Regions from separate parts of the Bradyrhizobium sp. cf659 genome, predicted to be linked through region 2. Evidence: predicted binding sites of a transcription regulator. Region 2 holds the regulator's gene; each other region holds the start of a gene.

Region 1 (5,451 bases), 130 kb from region 2:
TCGCATTGTGACAGCCTTCAGCCGTAACGGGGATGGCCACGCCGAGGACCGAGTTGAGATCCCAGCAGTTGCGGCTCGAGGCGCCGCCGCCGTTGAGGCCGATATAGAAGCCGGACCAGTTGTAGACCGAGGCCACAGCGATCGGCGCCTTGGTATAGGGGCGGGCCGCCAGGTCGGCCGCCGAGGCAGGAGCCAACGCGCTGAGTGCGAGCAAACTGGCCGAAGCCAGCACAATCCTCTTCATTTCAAATTCCCCAGTTTCGTTTCTCTTTGTCGGCGAAAAGCAGCGGACCTAACGACCCAACTGATGGCATTGCTTTTACACCACTAAAGCCAAAGGTTGTGTCACCGAGGTGCCACACCTCTCCGAAAACGCTAGCGACCGGCTGGATTGGATACTTGGGCGCGAAAAACAAAAAGGCCGGCGCGAGGCCGGCCTTTCGTGACGATGTGACGTCGGTGGCGAAGATCAGTACTTCGCGACCACCGGGCCCCCGAAGTGATAGTTCACGCCGACCTGCACGGTGTGGAAGTTGAGCGTGCCGGTGGGGAGGGCGCCCGAGAAGTAGGTCTCGCCGCCGAGGCTGCGATAGAGGTACTCGCCCTTGACCGACCACTGCGGCGCGAAGAACGCTTCGACGCCCGCACCGACGGTCCAGCCGGAGTGCCACTTGCTGTCCGACGCGGTCACGCCGAGAGCGGAGAGGGAGATCTTGTTGTCGATCCAGGCGTAGCCGCCGGTGCCGTAGAACAGGACCTGGTTGACAGCGTAGCCGATGCGGCCGCGCACGGTGCCCATGGCATCGGTCTTCGAGGTCGCGGTTGCGGTCACAACGCCGAAGCCGGGGACAACGGTGGCGCCGGTCGCCGTAGCGCTGACGTCAGCCCAGGCGCCATCGGCCTCGATACCGAACACGACGTTGCCGGTCTGCCAGTTGTAGCCGGCGGTGCCGCCGACGAAGCCACCCTTCATCTTCGGGTCGCCCGAAGCGTTTTCCCAGGCGCCACCGCCAACGATACCGAGGTAGAAGCCGGTCCAGTTGTAGACCGAGGCCACAGCCACCGGAGCCTTCGTGTACGGGCGAGCCGCGAGATCAGCAGCCGACGCGGGGGCGGCCAGAGCGAACAAACAGGCCGAAGCCAACAAAACCTTCTTCATTTTCAACCTAATCCCAGTCCCAGTTTCTGTTGTGCCTTCCACGATAGGGAAGGGCATCGGACGCTGTGGTCCAACTGATGTCGTGCTTACACCAACAAAGCTGCAAGTTGTGTCTCTAAAAAGCCACAACAGACACAAAACGTAACGGTTATTGACTTATTGTTCCTCGAGGCCGTGAAGCAGCAAAAAGGCCGGCGCGAGGCCGGCCTTTCGTCAGAAGAAGCGCTGCTTGCGATCAGTACCTGGCGATCGCGGGGCCGCCCCAACGGTAGTTCACGCGGACGAGAGCCATATCGACGTCCTGGCTGACGCGTTCGGTCTGAACGAACGCGCCGGCGAAGTTGAAGTCGACGTTACGATCGCCAAGGAAGATGTGATTGTACTCGACGCCCACAGACCAGTTCGGGGCGAAGCCAAATTCGACACCCGCGCCGACCGTTCCACCCCAGCGGGTGTCGCGGGCCGAACCGAAGACAGTGCCTGCACCCACGAATCCTGGCGCGACGATGAGGTCGTATTTGTCGTCCACGACGGCGGCGCCACCCTTCACGTAGAACAAAACGTTATTCCAGGCATAGCCGATCTGGCCGGTAATCAGGCCGAACGCATCGATCCGCGTACGGTTCTGCTGACCTGGAGCAGTCGGGCTGATGTTGTTTCCGCTGAAGTCAGCCCAGTTGCCTTGGCCTTCCACGCCAAACACCCAATTGCTGGACTGCCAGCGGTAGCCGATCTGACCACCGACCGTGCCGCCCGATGAGTCATGACAGCCGTCGTCAACCAGCGTGCCGACGACCGGCGTCACGAAGTCCCAGCAATTGCGGCTCGTACCCCAGCCGCCGTTGATGCCGATGTAGAAGCCGCTCCAGTCGTAGATGGCCGCGACCATCGGCGGCGGAGCCTTGGTGTAGGGACGCGCAGCGAGATCCGCCGCGCTTGCGGGAGCCGACAGGCTCAGCGCCATTGCACCGATTGCACCAATCAAAATCTTATTCATTGCAGTCTCCCCAGTTTCGATCCGCTTCTTGAAGTTCCCCGAAGCGGCCAATCAGGCGCGACGCCCATATGAACTTAATTCCAAGGCAAACGTAGCTTAATCGGGAGGCAGAGTCCGTCGCCGAAATGCAACAGTCGCAAGGCAACTGAAACGTTTGTAACTTGATGAATGTTAAGTACTTTTGGTCGTTCGCGGGAACCTGGAAAAGTTCCATCCAGCGCAAACTATTTGGGCAGCACGTGGGTACCGTCCGGCCCAAACATTTCGCACTCGCACGGGCAGGAACAAATCTGGAACAAACCGGTGGCCGATGCTATATATGGGGATAACCTGAGGGCTGATGGGCTGATCGGCCCGCGCAAGCGTATAGGGTCGCCTCAACAGGTTGCAGAGGACCGCGGGGCGCGGTCGGGCCTTATGAATTCAGCGGCATTCGGAGTGGAGAGCGGCGATGGCGGGAAGCGTCAACAAAGTCATTCTGGTTGGAAATCTCGGCAAGGATCCTGAAATCCGCCGCACCCAGGACGGGCGGCCGATCGCGAATTTGAGCATCGCGACCTCGGAGACCTGGCGCGACAAGAACAGTGGCGAGCGCAAGGAGAAGACCGAGTGGCACCGAGTCGTGATCTTCAATGAAGGGCTCTGCAAGGTCGCCGAGCAATACCTGAAGAAGGGCGCCAAGGTTTACATCGAGGGCGCGCTCCAGACCCGCAAATGGACCGACCAGAGCGGCGTGGAGAAGTACTCCACCGAAGTCGTGCTCCAGGGCTTCAACTCGACGCTCACGATGCTCGACGGCCGCGGCGGCGGGGGAGGCGGCAGCTTCGGCGAGGAGCCGGGCGGCGATTTCGGCTCCTCCGGTCCGGTCAGCAGCGCGCCGCGCCGCGCCGTTGCTGCCGGTGGCGGCGGCCGCAACAGCGACATGGACGACGACATCCCGTTCTGAGGCGGGCGGGGCGCTTCGCCTCGAATGTCGTCTTGCTCGCGTAAAGCAACAGGATTTCTGACCAATTGGCGGGCAAGGCTCGGTTTTTCCGGGCTTGCCTCATGTGCTGCTTCAAGCCTTTGACGGGTCATCATGTGAATGGTATTAACTTTATGTTAATCCTATTCACATGGATCGCCTGTTGATCGGAGAAAGCCCCGCATGAGCCTCACGCCGCTGCTTGAGGCTGCTCCAGCGATCCCGCTGCATGCCTTTGCCGCCATGGCCGCCTTAGTGCTCGGCATCGTCCAGTTTGCCGCTCCAAAAGGTACGCTGCCGCACCGGACGATCGGCTGGATCTGGGTGGTCCTGATGGCGGTCGTGGCCGCCTCCTCGTTCTGGATCCACCAGATCCGCCTGGTCGGACCGTTCAGCCCGATCCATTTCCTGTCGATCTTCACGCTGGTGGTGCTGCCGCTCGCGGTCTGGCGGGCGCACACCCATCGCGTGGCCGATCACCGGCGGATGATGATCTTCATCTTCGCCGGCGCGCTGGTGGTGGCGGGCCTGTTCACGTTGATGCCGGGGCGCATCATGCACCACGTGATTTTCGGGGCGTAAGGGGTGGTTTCGGGCGGCTCGTCCGGGCCCCGCCCGGGGCGGTACCGGGGAGGGCGTAAGTCTCTGGAAAAACAGTCGGAAAAAGCGCTTCCCTTTACCCCGGCAAGGGTGGTTATCAGGGGCTCGATGCGCTATATGATTCCCAGATAAAACCTCACCGGATTCCCCCTTGGCTGACGACGACGACAAGCCCGGCGACCAGCCGGCGCAACCCTCGGATATTCGCCCCGTCTCCATCTTCGAGGAGATGAAGAAGTCCTATCTCGACTACGCCATGAGCGTGATCGTGGCGCGGGCGCTGCCCGATGCGCGCGACGGTCTGAAGCCGGTGCATCGCCGCATCCTGTACTCGATGAACGAGCAGGGGCACACACCCGACAAGAAGTACGTCAAGTCCGCCCGCGTGGTCGGCGACGTCATTGGTAAGTATCATCCGCACGGCGACCAGTCGATCTACGACGCCATGGTCCGCATGGCGCAGGACTTCTCGATGCGCGTGCCGCTGATCGACGGCCAGGGCAATTTCGGTTCGGTCGACGGCGATCCCCCGGCCGCCTATCGTTACACCGAAGCGCGCCTGACGAAGGCGGCGCTGGCTCTGCTGGCCGACATCGACAAGGACACCGTCGACTTCCAGCCGAACTACGACAACAACGAGACCGAGCCATCGGTCTTGCCGGCCAAGTTCCCGAACCTTCTCGTCAACGGCGCGGGCGGCATCGCGGTCGGCATGGCGACCAACATCCCGCCGCACAATCTCGGCGAGGTCATCGACGCCTGCGTCGCCCTGATCGACAACCCTGCGCTCACCATCGACGAGCTCATCAACATCGTGCCGGGACCGGATTTCCCGACCGGCGGCGTCATTCTCGGACGCGCGGGCATCCGCGCGGCCTACCACCTCGGCCGCGGCTCGATCGTCATGCGCGGCAAGGTCGCGATCGAGACCATCCGCAAGGAGCGCGAGGCGATCATCATCACCGAGATTCCCTACCAGGTGAACAAGGCGACGATGGTCGAGCGCATCGCCGAGCTGGTCAAGGAAAAGAAGATCGAGGGCATCGGCGACCTGCGCGATGAATCGGACCGCGACGGCTACCGCGTCGTCATCGAGTTGAAGCGCGACGCCGTGCCGGACGTGGTGCTGAACCAGCTGTACAGATTCACGCCGCTGCAAACGAGCTTCGGCGTCAACATGGTGGCGCTCGACAGCGGCCGTCCGCGGATCATGCATCTGAAGGACCTGCTGGCCATCTTCGTCGACTTCCGTGAGCGGGTCGTCACGCGGCGCACCAAGTACCTGCTCGCCAAGGCGCGCGATCGCGCGCATATCCTGGTCGGTCTCGCGATCGCTGTCGCCAATATCGACGAGATGATCCGCGTCATCCGGACCTCGCCCGACCCGACCACGGCCCGCGACACCCTGATGTCGCGCGACTGGCCGGCCCGGGACGTCGAGGACATGCTGACGCTGATCGACGATCCGCGCCACCGCATCAGCGCCGACGGCACGATCCGGCTGTCGATGGAGCAGGCGAGGGCCATTCTCGACCTGCGCCTTCAGCGCCTCACCGCACTCGGCCGTGACGAAATCCGCGACGAGCTCGACAAGCTCGCCGGCGAGATCGCCGATTATCTCGACATCCTGCGCTCGCGCGAGCGCGTGCTGGGCATCATCAAGACCGAGCTTGCCGAGGTGAAGGCCGAGTTCGCCACCCCGCGCCGGACCGTGATCATCGAGCAGGAAGG
Region 2 (5,451 bases):
ATTCCTCGAGGGCTGGAACGCGATCTTCGCGGGCGAGATGCCTGATATCGCGGAGCTATTGCCGCGTGCGGCGAAGCAGATGCCGCTCTACGCCTTCTCCAACACCAACCGGCCGCATGTGGACCATTTCTCGAAGGAGTATGCCGGCCTGCTCGGCCATTTCCGCGAATTGTATCTGTCGTCCAGCATCGGCCTGCGCAAACCGGACGCGGCGGCTTTCGACCATGTCGTGGCGGCCATCGGCGTGCCCGCCAGGCGCATCGTGTTCTTCGACGACCTCGCCGAAAACGTCGAGGGCGCGCGGGCGCGCGGATTGACCGCGGTGCATGTGACCTCGCCCCGCGACGTCGGCGATGCACTCAAAGCGCTGGGAATCTGATCGAGAGACACCGGCCGGCGGGTGAAACCGGGGAGTTCCCCGGATCCGATCTGGGCCGGGATGAGGAAACAAATCACTTTGTATATTTTTATACAGAGTTCCGGGAACGGAATGCCCGCTTCCGGACTCTTGAGTCCGTTGGGACTTCTACGGACGGACGCATCATCGTGTTGGGCAAGACCTACCTCACCAAACAGGCCTCTCTTCTGCTCGAATTCGCCAGAACGACGTCGGATTCTGACCTTTCCGCCAAGCTGATCAGCAAGGCCGCCGACCTGAAATCCCAGGCCGATCCGCTGCCCGACAAGGATCAAGGCCCCAAAGCTCCCGATGTGGCGCCGGACGCCCGTCCGGGCCGGCAGTCCGGTCGTTGACCGATGCTGGCCGTGGCTCTCGTCACTATCGTCCTTGCCATGGCCACACTCGTACCGGTCTTTCCGATCGTCCGGATGATGCCGCGCCGCACTTGGCGTTCTCCATAGAAGAGCGGCCGAGCGACGGGATGAATTATCCTGCCTCGTCGCTGTTTTGCCTCCGCGCCCGCACTCGGATAGAACGTTCGCCGTTCATTCACCCGAACGTGCCTTGCAGGAGTCTTCCCCGTGGCCTTGATGCCGGTTTCTGACGCGCTCGCCGCGGTGCTGGCCGGCGTGGAGCCGTTGCCTGAAGAGATGATTCCACTCGACGAGGCCTACCACCGGGTGCTCGCGCGCGACGTCGCGGCGCGGCGTACGCAGCCGCCGGAGGCGATGTCGGCGATGGACGGCTACGCCGTGCGCGCGGCCGATGCAGCCAAGGTCGACGCACAGCTCACCGTGATCGGCGAGATCGCGGCGGGCCGGCCGTTTGCGGGATCGGTCGGCGTCGGCGAAGCGATGCGAATCTTCACCGGCGGCGTCGTTCCGGCTGGCGCGGACGCGGTCGTGATCCAGGAGGACACGGTCGCCGACGGCAGGCGCATCACGATCAAGCAAGCCGCCGTCACGGGGCGGCACATCCGTCCCGCCGGCGTCGACTTCTCCGAGGGCGACGTGCTCCTGCGCAAGGGAACCCGGCTCACCGAGCGCGACCTCGCACTCGCCGCCGGGATGAATCACCCGCACCTCCCCATCCGCCGCCGCCCAAAGGTCGCGATCCTCGCCACCGGCGACGAGCTGGTGATGCCAGGCACCACACCGGGTGCCGGCCAGATCGTCTATTCCAACGGCTACGCCCTGCACGCGCTCGCCCGCCAGGAGGGCGCAGATACCGTCGACCTCGGTGTTGCCGCTGATACGCTGGAGGCCACCACCGCCGGCATCCGCCGTGCCCGCGAAAGCGGCGCCGATATCCTGATTACGACCGGCGGCGCCTCGGTCGGCGACCACGATCTGGTCCAGCAGGCGCTGAGGGACGAAGGCATCGCGATGGCGTTCTGGAAGATCGCGATGCGGCCGGGCAAGCCGATGATGCACGGCCGGTTAGGAACGATGGGTGTGATCGGCCTGCCCGGCAATCCCGTGTCGTCCTATGTGTGCGCCTTCCTGTTCATGGTGCCGTTGATTCGCGCTCTGTCGGGCCGCGCCGTGATTCATCATCGTCGCGAGCGCGCCGTGCTCGGCCGCGACCTCGGTGCCAATGACCAGCGCGAAGATTATCTGCGCGCACGTCTGGAGCGGCGCGACGACGGCACGCTTGTCGCCCTTCCCGTCGATCATCAGGATTCCTCACTGCTTGCGAATCTCGCTGCGGCACAGGCACTTCTCGTGCGCGCGCCGTTCGCACCCAAGGCCGAGGCCGGCACGCCTTGCGAGGTGCTGCGACTGCCCGCCTGAACCCGCTGGTCATGCGCGTTCCGCGAACTTTGTCGCGTTCACGGTAAATTAAGCAGTTGCGGAACACATATCGAACATATAGTGTCCGTTCATGATTTGTTTCGAGCATCTGGCGGCTCGCCGCTGAATTCACCGTCTCGGAATCGAACGACATCAACCGGGGGATTTGGTCGAGATGTTAACGCGCAAACAATACGAGCTTCTGCGATTCATCAGCGAGCGTTTGAAGGAAAGCGGCGTGCCGCCCTCCTTCGACGAGATGAAGGACGCGCTCGACCTGCGCTCGAAGTCAGGCATCCATCGCCTGATCACCGCATTGGAGGAGCGCGGCTTCATCCGGCGTCTGCCCAACCGGGCCCGCGCGATCGAGGTGATCAAGCTGCCCGAGCTCCAGGCCGCCGCCGGCAGCCGGCGTGGCTTCACGCCGAGCGTCATCGAGGGCAATCTCGGCAAGGTGCGAGCGAGCTCCAGCGCGTCCGTGGAAGAGGGCGAGCGCCCCGTCGCGGTGCCGGTGATGGGCCGCATCGCGGCCGGCACGCCGATCGAAGCGCTGCAGACCCGCAGCCACACCATCAGCGTACCGCCTGACATGCTCGGTTCGGGCGAGCACTACGCGCTCGAAGTGCGCGGCGACTCGATGGTCGAAGCCGGCATCCTCGACGGCGATATGGCGCTGATCCAGCGCAACGAGAGCGCCGACACCGGCGACATCGTGGTGGCGCTGATCGACGACGAGGAAGCGACGCTGAAGCGCTTCCGCCGCCGCGGTGCCTCGATCGCGCTCGAGCCCGCCAATGCGGCCTATGAGGTCCGCATCCTGCCGCCCAACCGGGTGAAGATTCAGGGCAAGCTGATCGGCCTGTACCGCAAGTACTGAGCGCGCCCCGCCGGTTGGCGACCCGCGCGTTGACGATTGGAGCGGACGATTGTCCGCTCCGGCTGGATAGTCTTTCTGGTTTTGCACAGATTATCCGGCCCCTTCTCCAGCGCTACATCCTCGGCACGCCGCACGAAGCCCTCATCGCTTCGCGGCGCTGGAAATCGAGGAGACCATCATGCGCAAGATCGTTTTGAGCGCCGTCACGATGACGCTGATCGCAGCATCGGCGTCGCAAGCCTTCGCCGCACAGTCACACCAAGTCCGCAAGGCAACGCCGCCGACGACGAGCGAGCAATTGCGCAATGCCCGCAACGCCGTCGCGCAGCCGTCGCAACCCGCCTGGCAATATTCGGGCTGGTCGGCACCTGCTGGTCGCTGACGGAGACGCACGCCAAATGCACGAGAGCGGACTTTGTTCCTCGTGCATTTGAAAAAGATATTGTGATGGCAGCGCGCGGACCTAAGCCGCAGATTTGCCTACAACCGAGAAGACGCTAACATGCTTCCACTCTGATAGAGGCCTGTGCCTCCGAAGGAGGTGCGGGTTGCTATCTTCGAATGAGGAGCACCCGATGTGTGACTACAGCCTGCATGCCGTCGCGACGCGTCCCGCGGAAGTCGGCGAGACGATCGTCACGACCACCTTCCGAGGCACCTCGACGCGCGGCTTCGCCTCCGAAGCCGACATGTCCGTCGCGGTCTGCCTGCTGCCGGGGACGGAGCTCGCCTTCGCCGACAACGTCCGCTACGACAATCGCTGGATCTGGACGCGCACCATCAACTCGCGTGTCGGCAAGTTCGGCAAGATCGATCCGCACATTCCCGATCGCCATCACGACGCGATCGAATTCCCCGACGGCAAATACGTACTGGTGACGCAGCTCGTCGAAGGCCAGCGCGCGACCGTGCTGCAGTTGCCGGTGACCCAGCCCGTCGGCGAACGCGAGCACAAGCCGCAGGTCACCGCCGATGGTCGGCCGACCGTCACCCGCCTGCCGATCGGCTGACGTAGCAACCCCGGCTCGCGGGTCGGGGCCAGGATTGAAATCGCCATCGCCGGCCGTGGCCGGCGACCCGGTATGGTTTGCGTCCTGAGAATCCAATCTGCCGAGCCCCCCGCGGCTCCCCGTCGCACGAAGTTTGCGCGGCCCTGCCTGAATTTTGAACGTCCGTTCCGCGGCCAGATCGCCGATGCTGTCATTGGCTCGAGGCGGCGGACACGGTCGATGAAAACCTTCATTCGCGTCGTTGAACTCTGGGTGCCCGACCGGACGCGCATGCGGCTGGAATTCGGCGGCGGCCTCTATGGCGAAGGGCTGTCCGCGTTCAAGGCGGTGAGCGAGAACTTGCGCTTCGGATACGACGAGGGCCTTCCCGGCAAGGCCTGGGCCAGCGGCCATCCCGTGATCCTCACCAAATTCGCCAACTCCTATTTCAAGCGGACCGATCAGGCGCTCGCGGCCGGCCTCACCTGCGGCGTGGCGGTGCCGGTGTTTTCAGGCGAATTCTTGCAGGCCGTCATGGTGCTGTTCTGCGGCGACGACGAGGCGCATGTCGGCGCGATCGAGCTCTGGCACAATGATCCCGATATCTCCCACGAGATGGGGCTCGTCGACGGCTACTATGGCACCGCCGACATGTTCGAATTCAACTCCCGCCACACCAGGTTTCCCCGCGGCTTCGGCCTGCCCGGACGCACCTGGAAAGCGGGTCTGCCGCTGATCATCAAGGATCTGCACAACGCCAAAAGTTTTCTGCGCTGGGAAGAGGCTGCCGAAGTCGGAATCAATCTCGGCGTCGGCGTGCCCTACCGGACCGGCACCGACCAGACCTGGGTGCTGACCTTCCTCTCCGCGCAGGCGACGCCGATTGCGCGGCGCTTCGAGATCTGGGTGCCGAACGAGGCCCGCTCAGCGCTGGTCTTTCGCGCCGGCGATTGCAGCGCGCAGACCGACCTCGCCGCGCTCTACGCGGACAAATCCATCGCCAGGGGTGAAGGCAGCATCGGCGGAGCCTGGGCCACCGGCATGCCCGCACTCAACGACGATCTCGCGCATGACCGCTCAGCCGCGGCCGCGGAGGCCCGCGCGTCTGGACTGAGCCAGATGGTGGCCCTGCCGGTGATCGGGGCCACAGGGCTCGACGCCGTGCTGGCCTGGTACCTGTAGCCCGTCCGCTCAATCCTCGGCCTGCATGTCCGCCTCGGACGGTGTCGCGTCCCGGCTGCGGGGAGCCGCCGCCTGCGGCGCAAGGCTCGTACCGAAATCGCCCTCGCCGGCGGTCGCCGGCGACCACGGACGGTCGGTGCCTCTCGCTTTCACCGACTGAACCACAAAGCCGTCGCCGCGCCGTGTCAGCGCGAGCGCACCTTGCGCGGC
Region 3 (5,451 bases), on a different contig from region 2:
CCAACCGCCCCGAGGTGCTCGATCCTGCGCTGCTGCGTGCCGGCCGGTTCGATCGCCAGGTGCTGGTCGATCGTCCCGACAAGGGCGGCCGCGTGGCAATCCTCAACGTTCACGTGAAGAAGATCCGCGTGGCGAAGGACGTGGACATCGACAAGGTGGCGGGCCTCACGGCCGGCTTCACCGGCGCCGATATAGCCAACCTGATCAACGAGGCCGCGATTGCCGCGACCCGTCGCAACGCGGAGGAGGTTTCGTTCGAGGATTTCACCGCCGCGATCGAGCGGATTGTGGCCGGCGTCGAGAAGAAGAGCCGGGTGCTGAGCACGGAGGAGCGCAAGCGGGTCGCCTATCACGAGATGGGCCACGCGCTGGTTGCCGCCAATCTGTCCGGGGTCGATCCCGTGCAGAAGGTCTCGATCATCCCGCGCGGCATCGGCGCCCTCGGCTACACCATGCAGCGTCCGACCGAGGACCGCTTCCTGCTGACGGTCGCTGAACTGAAGAGCCGCATTGCCGTGCTGATGGGCGGGCGCGCCGCGGAACGACTGATATTTGACGGCGACGTATCGACCGGCGCTGCCGACGATCTCCAGCGCGCCACCGAGATCGCGGTCGAGATGGTGACGAAATACGGCATGGACGCGACGGTTGGTCAGCGGACCTATGCACCAAAGCCGTCGATGTTCCTTCAGGCGGCCCAGGACGCGGGCGTCAGCGCGGCGGCTGACACGGGACGCGAGATCGACCTTGCCGTGCGCAATCTGGTCGAGGCCGGCGATGCGACGGCACGCAAGATCCTCGCCGAGCGCCGCTCCGACCTCGAGGCCGGCGTCGAGCTCCTGATTGCGAACGAAAGCCTGACCGCCGAGCAATTCGCGCCGTTGCGTCCGCACGGCCTGACGCGCGGCCAAGCCGCCGCGTGATGCGGGCGCAGGATGCGGGTGCTGCGCCGCCCCAGCGGCCGCAGATCGCATCTTCTTTGCCAAGATTTAATCGCGTGGACGGGACACCGTAAGGTGCGAGCGGCCATGTTGCGTGCAAGGCGACACCTGACCCAACATGGACATTTCGACATGAATGACCGCGTCAATTCCGACATCACCACGTCCCGCACGATCTTGAAGCCGCGCCGGCTTGCGCTGCTGGGCACAGTGGCCGCGCTTGGCGTCGCCGTGCTAGCGGCTTCTCCCGGCGCTTCACCGCTCGGCGTAACCTCCTTCATCGCGCCGGCCCAGGCCGCGGAAAGCACTGCGACTCCGCCGGGCTTCGGCGACCTCGTCGCCAGGGTCAAACCTGCCGTCATCTCGGTGCGGGTCAGGATCGACCAGGACAACGACAAGAGCGCGATGCTGCAACAGAACCGGATGGATTCCGACGAGGACGCGCCGTTCGACCAGTTCTCGCGTCAGTTCGGCTTCCGCTTTCCGGGTGGCACGAACGGCATGCCGCGCCAGCGTCACCAGATGGTCACGGGCGAAGGCTCCGGCTTCTTCATCTCAGCCGACGGCTATGCCGTAACCAACAACCACGTCGTCGACCACGCCGAGTCCGTGCAGGTCACCATGGATGACGGGGCGAGCTACACCGCAAAGGTGGTCGGCACCGATCCGAAAACCGACCTCGCGCTGATCAAGGTCGACGGCAAGAAGGACTTTCCCTTCGTCAAGTTCTCCGACCAGAAGCCGCGGATCGGCGACTGGGTTGTCGCGGTCGGCAATCCCTTCGGCCTCGGCGGCACCGTGACCGCCGGCATCGTCTCGGCCAGCGGCCGCGACATCGGCAATGGGCCCTATGACGACTTCATCCAGATCGACGCGCCGATCAACAAGGGCAATTCCGGCGGCCCGGCCTTCGACATGAACGGCAACGTGATCGGCGTGAACACCGCGATCTTCTCGCCGTCGGGCGGCTCGGTCGGCATCGGCTTCGACATTCCGGCCACGACCGCAAAGCTCGTCGTCGCGCAGTTGAAGGACAAGGGTGCGGTCACCCGCGGCTGGCTCGGCGTGCAGGTGCAGCCGGTGACGTCGGAGATCGCCGACAGCCTCGGCCTGAAGGAGGCGCGCGGCGCGATCGTCGACAATCCGCAGGACAATAGCCCGGCGGCAAAGGCCGGCATCGAGGCGGGCGACGTCATCACCGCCGTCAACGGCACCGCGATCAAGGACTCCCGCGATCTCGCCCGCACCATCGCCACGCTGGCGCCCGGCACGTCCGTGAAGCTCGACGTCTTCCACAAGGGCGCGAGCAAGACGGTGACCCTCGCGCTCGGCGAACTGCCGAACGAGCGGCAGGCCCAAGGAAAGGCCGACGAAGGCAAGGCGCAGCCGGACAACGGCTCGCCGCGCCTCGGGCTCAGCCTGGCGCCGGCCGGCGACGTGCAGGGCGCCGGCCAGAAGGGCGTCGTCGTCACCGAGGTCGATCCGCGAGGGCCGGCGGCGCAGCGCGGCATCCAGACCGGCGACGTCATCCTCAATGTTGGCGGCAAGCCCGTCGCCAATGTCGACGACGTCCGCTCCGAGCTGGCGCAGGCCAAATCGTCCGGCAAGACCAGCGTGCTGTTGCAGGTCAGAAGTGCGGACGCGACCCGGTTTGTCGCGGTGCCACTCGCGTAAGTCGAGCTCGTCCAGCGCAAATCCAAAAAGGCGGCCTTCGGGCCGCCTTTTCTCGTTTGCATCCGAGATACCCACAGGCCGCCGATAACATTCTCGTCAACGGCAGCATTGGTGACGGGTTCGTCCGAAAAAGCCGCGTTCGCTCGTCAAAGTTCGAAATCGTGTGTGGCCTTGGCGGCAATGAAGGCGCCCAGGCAAGTTGCAAGAGTGGAACTTCGGACGTCCGGCCGTCTTGTGGAACCGGCGGTTCGTATTTGATCGGTGCCGACATGGATCGATTGAAGCTCTCGCTGAGGTGTGCGCTGCTCGTGGCGCCGTTCGTGCTGTCGGCTGGAAGTGCCCTGGGGCGTGATGACGGCCGCTACGCCGATTCGCCGCTCAAGCCCTGGTTCGACAGCCTGCGCAGCCATCTCGGCCCGTGCTGCTCGGACGCCGACGGATTTGCCGTCTCCGATCCCGATTGGGAGTCGCATGACGGGCACTATCGCGTACGCCTCGATGGCCAGTGGGTCGATGTGCCCGATGAAGCCGTCATCACCGAGCCGAACCGCGCCGGCCGCACCATGGTGTGGCCGGTGAAGACCGCGTTTGGCATCTCGATCCGCTGCTTCATGCCGGGCAGCATGATCTAGCGCCGATTGCCACTACCGCTTGGCGGATTTGCGCCTGGACGTTTTCTTGCTCGTCTTTTTCTTGGATGCCTTCTTCTTGGATGCCTTCCGCTTCGAGGCTTTCTCCGGGACCTTCTTGCCTTTCTTGCGCGCCTTCGACAGGCCGATTGCGATCGCCTGCTTGCGGCTCTTCACACGTCCGCCGCGGCCGCTCTTTGCCGTGCCCTTCTTGTAGCGCCGCATTTCGCTTTCGACGTCGCTGCCGGAGCTGCGCGAGTAGCGGCGTTTCTTTGCCTTGCGTGGTTCCGAAAGCGCGCCCGCTACGTTCCGGAATGCGCGATGCAGCCTGGCTAGAAGGAATTTGCCAGTTCGATCTCCGCCTCGAGCACCTGGATGCGGCGCGCAGCTTCAGTGAAGGACAGATCCCGATCATATTGCGCGGGCTGATAGGCCTCCTCGCTGAGCCGCTTCAACCTCAGGCCTTGCGCCCTCGTCATCTGCTCCGCGAGGAAAGCCCTGGCGTCGTATTTACCTTGAACCTGCATCTGGCCGCTCCGTTCTGAATCGTGACTTGACTATATGTTCTTATTTTGTTCTAACAAGCCATGGACAACAGAATTAATGAAATTCGACGTAAGATCAGTGCCTTGAGGTTGGAAATGGCCGATGTCGAGGCGTCCGTGCGCGACCTCGTCGAACGCGATCGCGACTGCACAGAAAAGGCCCTGGCGCAGATGGATCTGCGCCGGAAAATCAATCTGCTGATCGGCGAATGGAAGGCGGCTGGCGGTGGTGATGTCCTGCCGGATGTTCGCCATCGTGTACGTCTTCGTTCCCTCAAGAAAGCCGCAGATCCCGTGCGCGTAATCGCGCGCCGCTGAGACATTTGGGAGCGCGCCGTGGAGGAAGACCCGGACACGTACCGGATCTTGAGACTGCGCGCCGAGATCCTCGAACTGGGGTCCGCGATCCGGCAATTGCAGCGCGAGGGTCTCGACGATGCTGCGGCCCAGCTTCTGATCGCACGCAAGCGGGCGCAGCTCGATCATCTCGTGAAGACGAACTCCGCGGGCGGTGGCCTGAACATCGCTGACCTCCGGCGCAGCTAAAGCATGCGCCGATGATGCGGCCTGAGAAGGATTGCATCGAATAGCAAAGCAAGAAGGCCCCGCGATCGCGAGGCCTTCGATGAACGGCGGCGAGCCTACTTGGCGTTGGTCGTGCCCTTGTTGTTCGTCATGCTGCCGCCCTGGTCGGAGCCGGGACCGGAGCCGCCCTGACCGGAGGGATCGGCGCTCTTGGATTTCGTGTTGGCGCCCGTCGTCTGCGAGGACGACGTCGAGGATTCATGTTTCGCCTTGTGCGACTTCGCCTGCGCGGCGAGCGGTGCGGCGGCGAGGCCGGTTGCCAACATCATGGCGAGGGCGAGCTTGGTCGTCTTCATGCGCGGGAACTCCCTGAGTTAAAATGACGCAGGCAGCCAACTGCCATCCGCCGCAGGAGTTCCCGGCAAAGCAGCCCCTGGGTTTCACGCGCGGTTCAAGATTCCTTGTCCTCGGCGATGATGAACACGATACCCGTGAGCATCGCGCCGATCGCGAACGTCGTCACCAGCGTAAGGACAAAGACGGCCGCGGCCGAATCTCCGCCGTGTTTCAGCAAATTTGCGACCGCAGGGTTGGATAGAATGAGCGCGAGACCGAAGGCAAGGCCGAGCGCCACGCCCATCATCGCATGCGTCATGATCGTGATGATGCCGGTAGGAGAGATCAGACTTGGCGACTTCTTCGGCGACTTTCTCGCACGCATGGAACCGACCTCGATCATCCGTGCAACGCAGCCGGCGATTACGGGTTCCATCGGCATGAACGATTTGTCACGTCGGGCTTCATCCGACGTTCATGCCGACCTTGCGACCATGGAGGCCGTCAACACGGGAACATTCGATATGGGTAAGGTTGTCTTTCTCTATCGCTCACTGGCCTATCGAAACGCGGCGGCCGATATGCTGCGCAAGGCGCGCAAGCTGCCGCGCGGTGCCGAGCGAAGCGCGGCCCGCCGCTATGCGATGGCGTTACGCGATCTCGCACAAACGGAAGCCTGGCTCGAAGGGCGCGTCGCCCATGAACCGCGGTCGGTGCAGCGCATGAAAGTCGCCGCGTCGGGCTAACCCGACGCGCGCTGGAGGGCGAGGGAGGTGGCGGCGTCGAACTTGCCCTGCTGCG

Evidence for each region. The regulator LexA, encoded in region 2, represses DNA repair genes until DNA is damaged. The targets are predictions, from matches to a motif close to TGTTCNNNNTGTGTTCNG.
Region 1: a site for LexA is predicted at 2,437-2,454, ahead of BM118_RS01860 (single-stranded DNA-binding protein). Genes of this name have one in related genera too.
Region 3: a site for LexA is predicted at 3,807-3,824, ahead of BM118_RS22115 (DUF3072 domain-containing protein). Genes of this name have one in related genera too.

The regions. Positions count from the first base shown of each region.
Region 1 is NZ_FOQJ01000001.1:375,602-381,052, forward strand. Features, by position in the region: gene BM118_RS01845 (outer membrane protein) at 1-244, opposite strand, end outside; gene BM118_RS01850 (outer membrane protein) at 470-1,159, opposite strand; gene BM118_RS01855 (outer membrane protein) at 1,395-2,156, opposite strand; gene BM118_RS01860 (single-stranded DNA-binding protein) at 2,608-3,102, shown strand; gene BM118_RS01865 (DUF2306 domain-containing protein) at 3,304-3,702, shown strand; gene gyrA (DNA gyrase subunit A) at 3,872-5,451, shown strand, end outside.
Region 2 is NZ_FOQJ01000001.1:245,707-251,157, reverse strand. Features, by position in the region: gene BM118_RS01225 (HAD family hydrolase) at 1-379, shown strand, start outside; gene BM118_RS01220 (hypothetical protein) at 547-753, shown strand; gene BM118_RS01215 (molybdopterin molybdotransferase MoeA) at 982-2,193, shown strand; gene lexA (transcriptional repressor LexA) at 2,369-3,070, shown strand; gene BM118_RS41060 (hypothetical protein) at 3,249-3,452, shown strand; gene BM118_RS41055 (hypothetical protein) at 3,646-4,080, shown strand; gene BM118_RS01195 (GAF domain-containing protein) at 4,300-5,241, shown strand; gene BM118_RS01190 (ComEC/Rec2 family competence protein) at 5,251-5,451, opposite strand, start outside.
Region 3 is NZ_FOQJ01000005.1:15,742-21,192, reverse strand. Features, by position in the region: gene ftsH (ATP-dependent zinc metalloprotease FtsH) at 1-923, shown strand, start outside; gene BM118_RS22130 (Do family serine endopeptidase) at 1,074-2,615, shown strand; gene BM118_RS22125 (hypothetical protein) at 2,885-3,247, shown strand; gene BM118_RS22120 (DUF6496 domain-containing protein) at 3,260-3,571, opposite strand; gene BM118_RS22115 (DUF3072 domain-containing protein) at 3,577-3,771, opposite strand; gene BM118_RS41580 (hypothetical protein) at 3,886-4,107, shown strand; gene BM118_RS41575 (hypothetical protein) at 4,126-4,335, shown strand; gene BM118_RS22105 (hypothetical protein) at 4,431-4,670, opposite strand; gene BM118_RS22100 (hypothetical protein) at 4,766-5,035, opposite strand; gene BM118_RS42375 (hypothetical protein) at 4,968-5,396, shown strand; gene BM118_RS22090 (HWE histidine kinase domain-containing protein) at 5,393-5,451, opposite strand, start outside.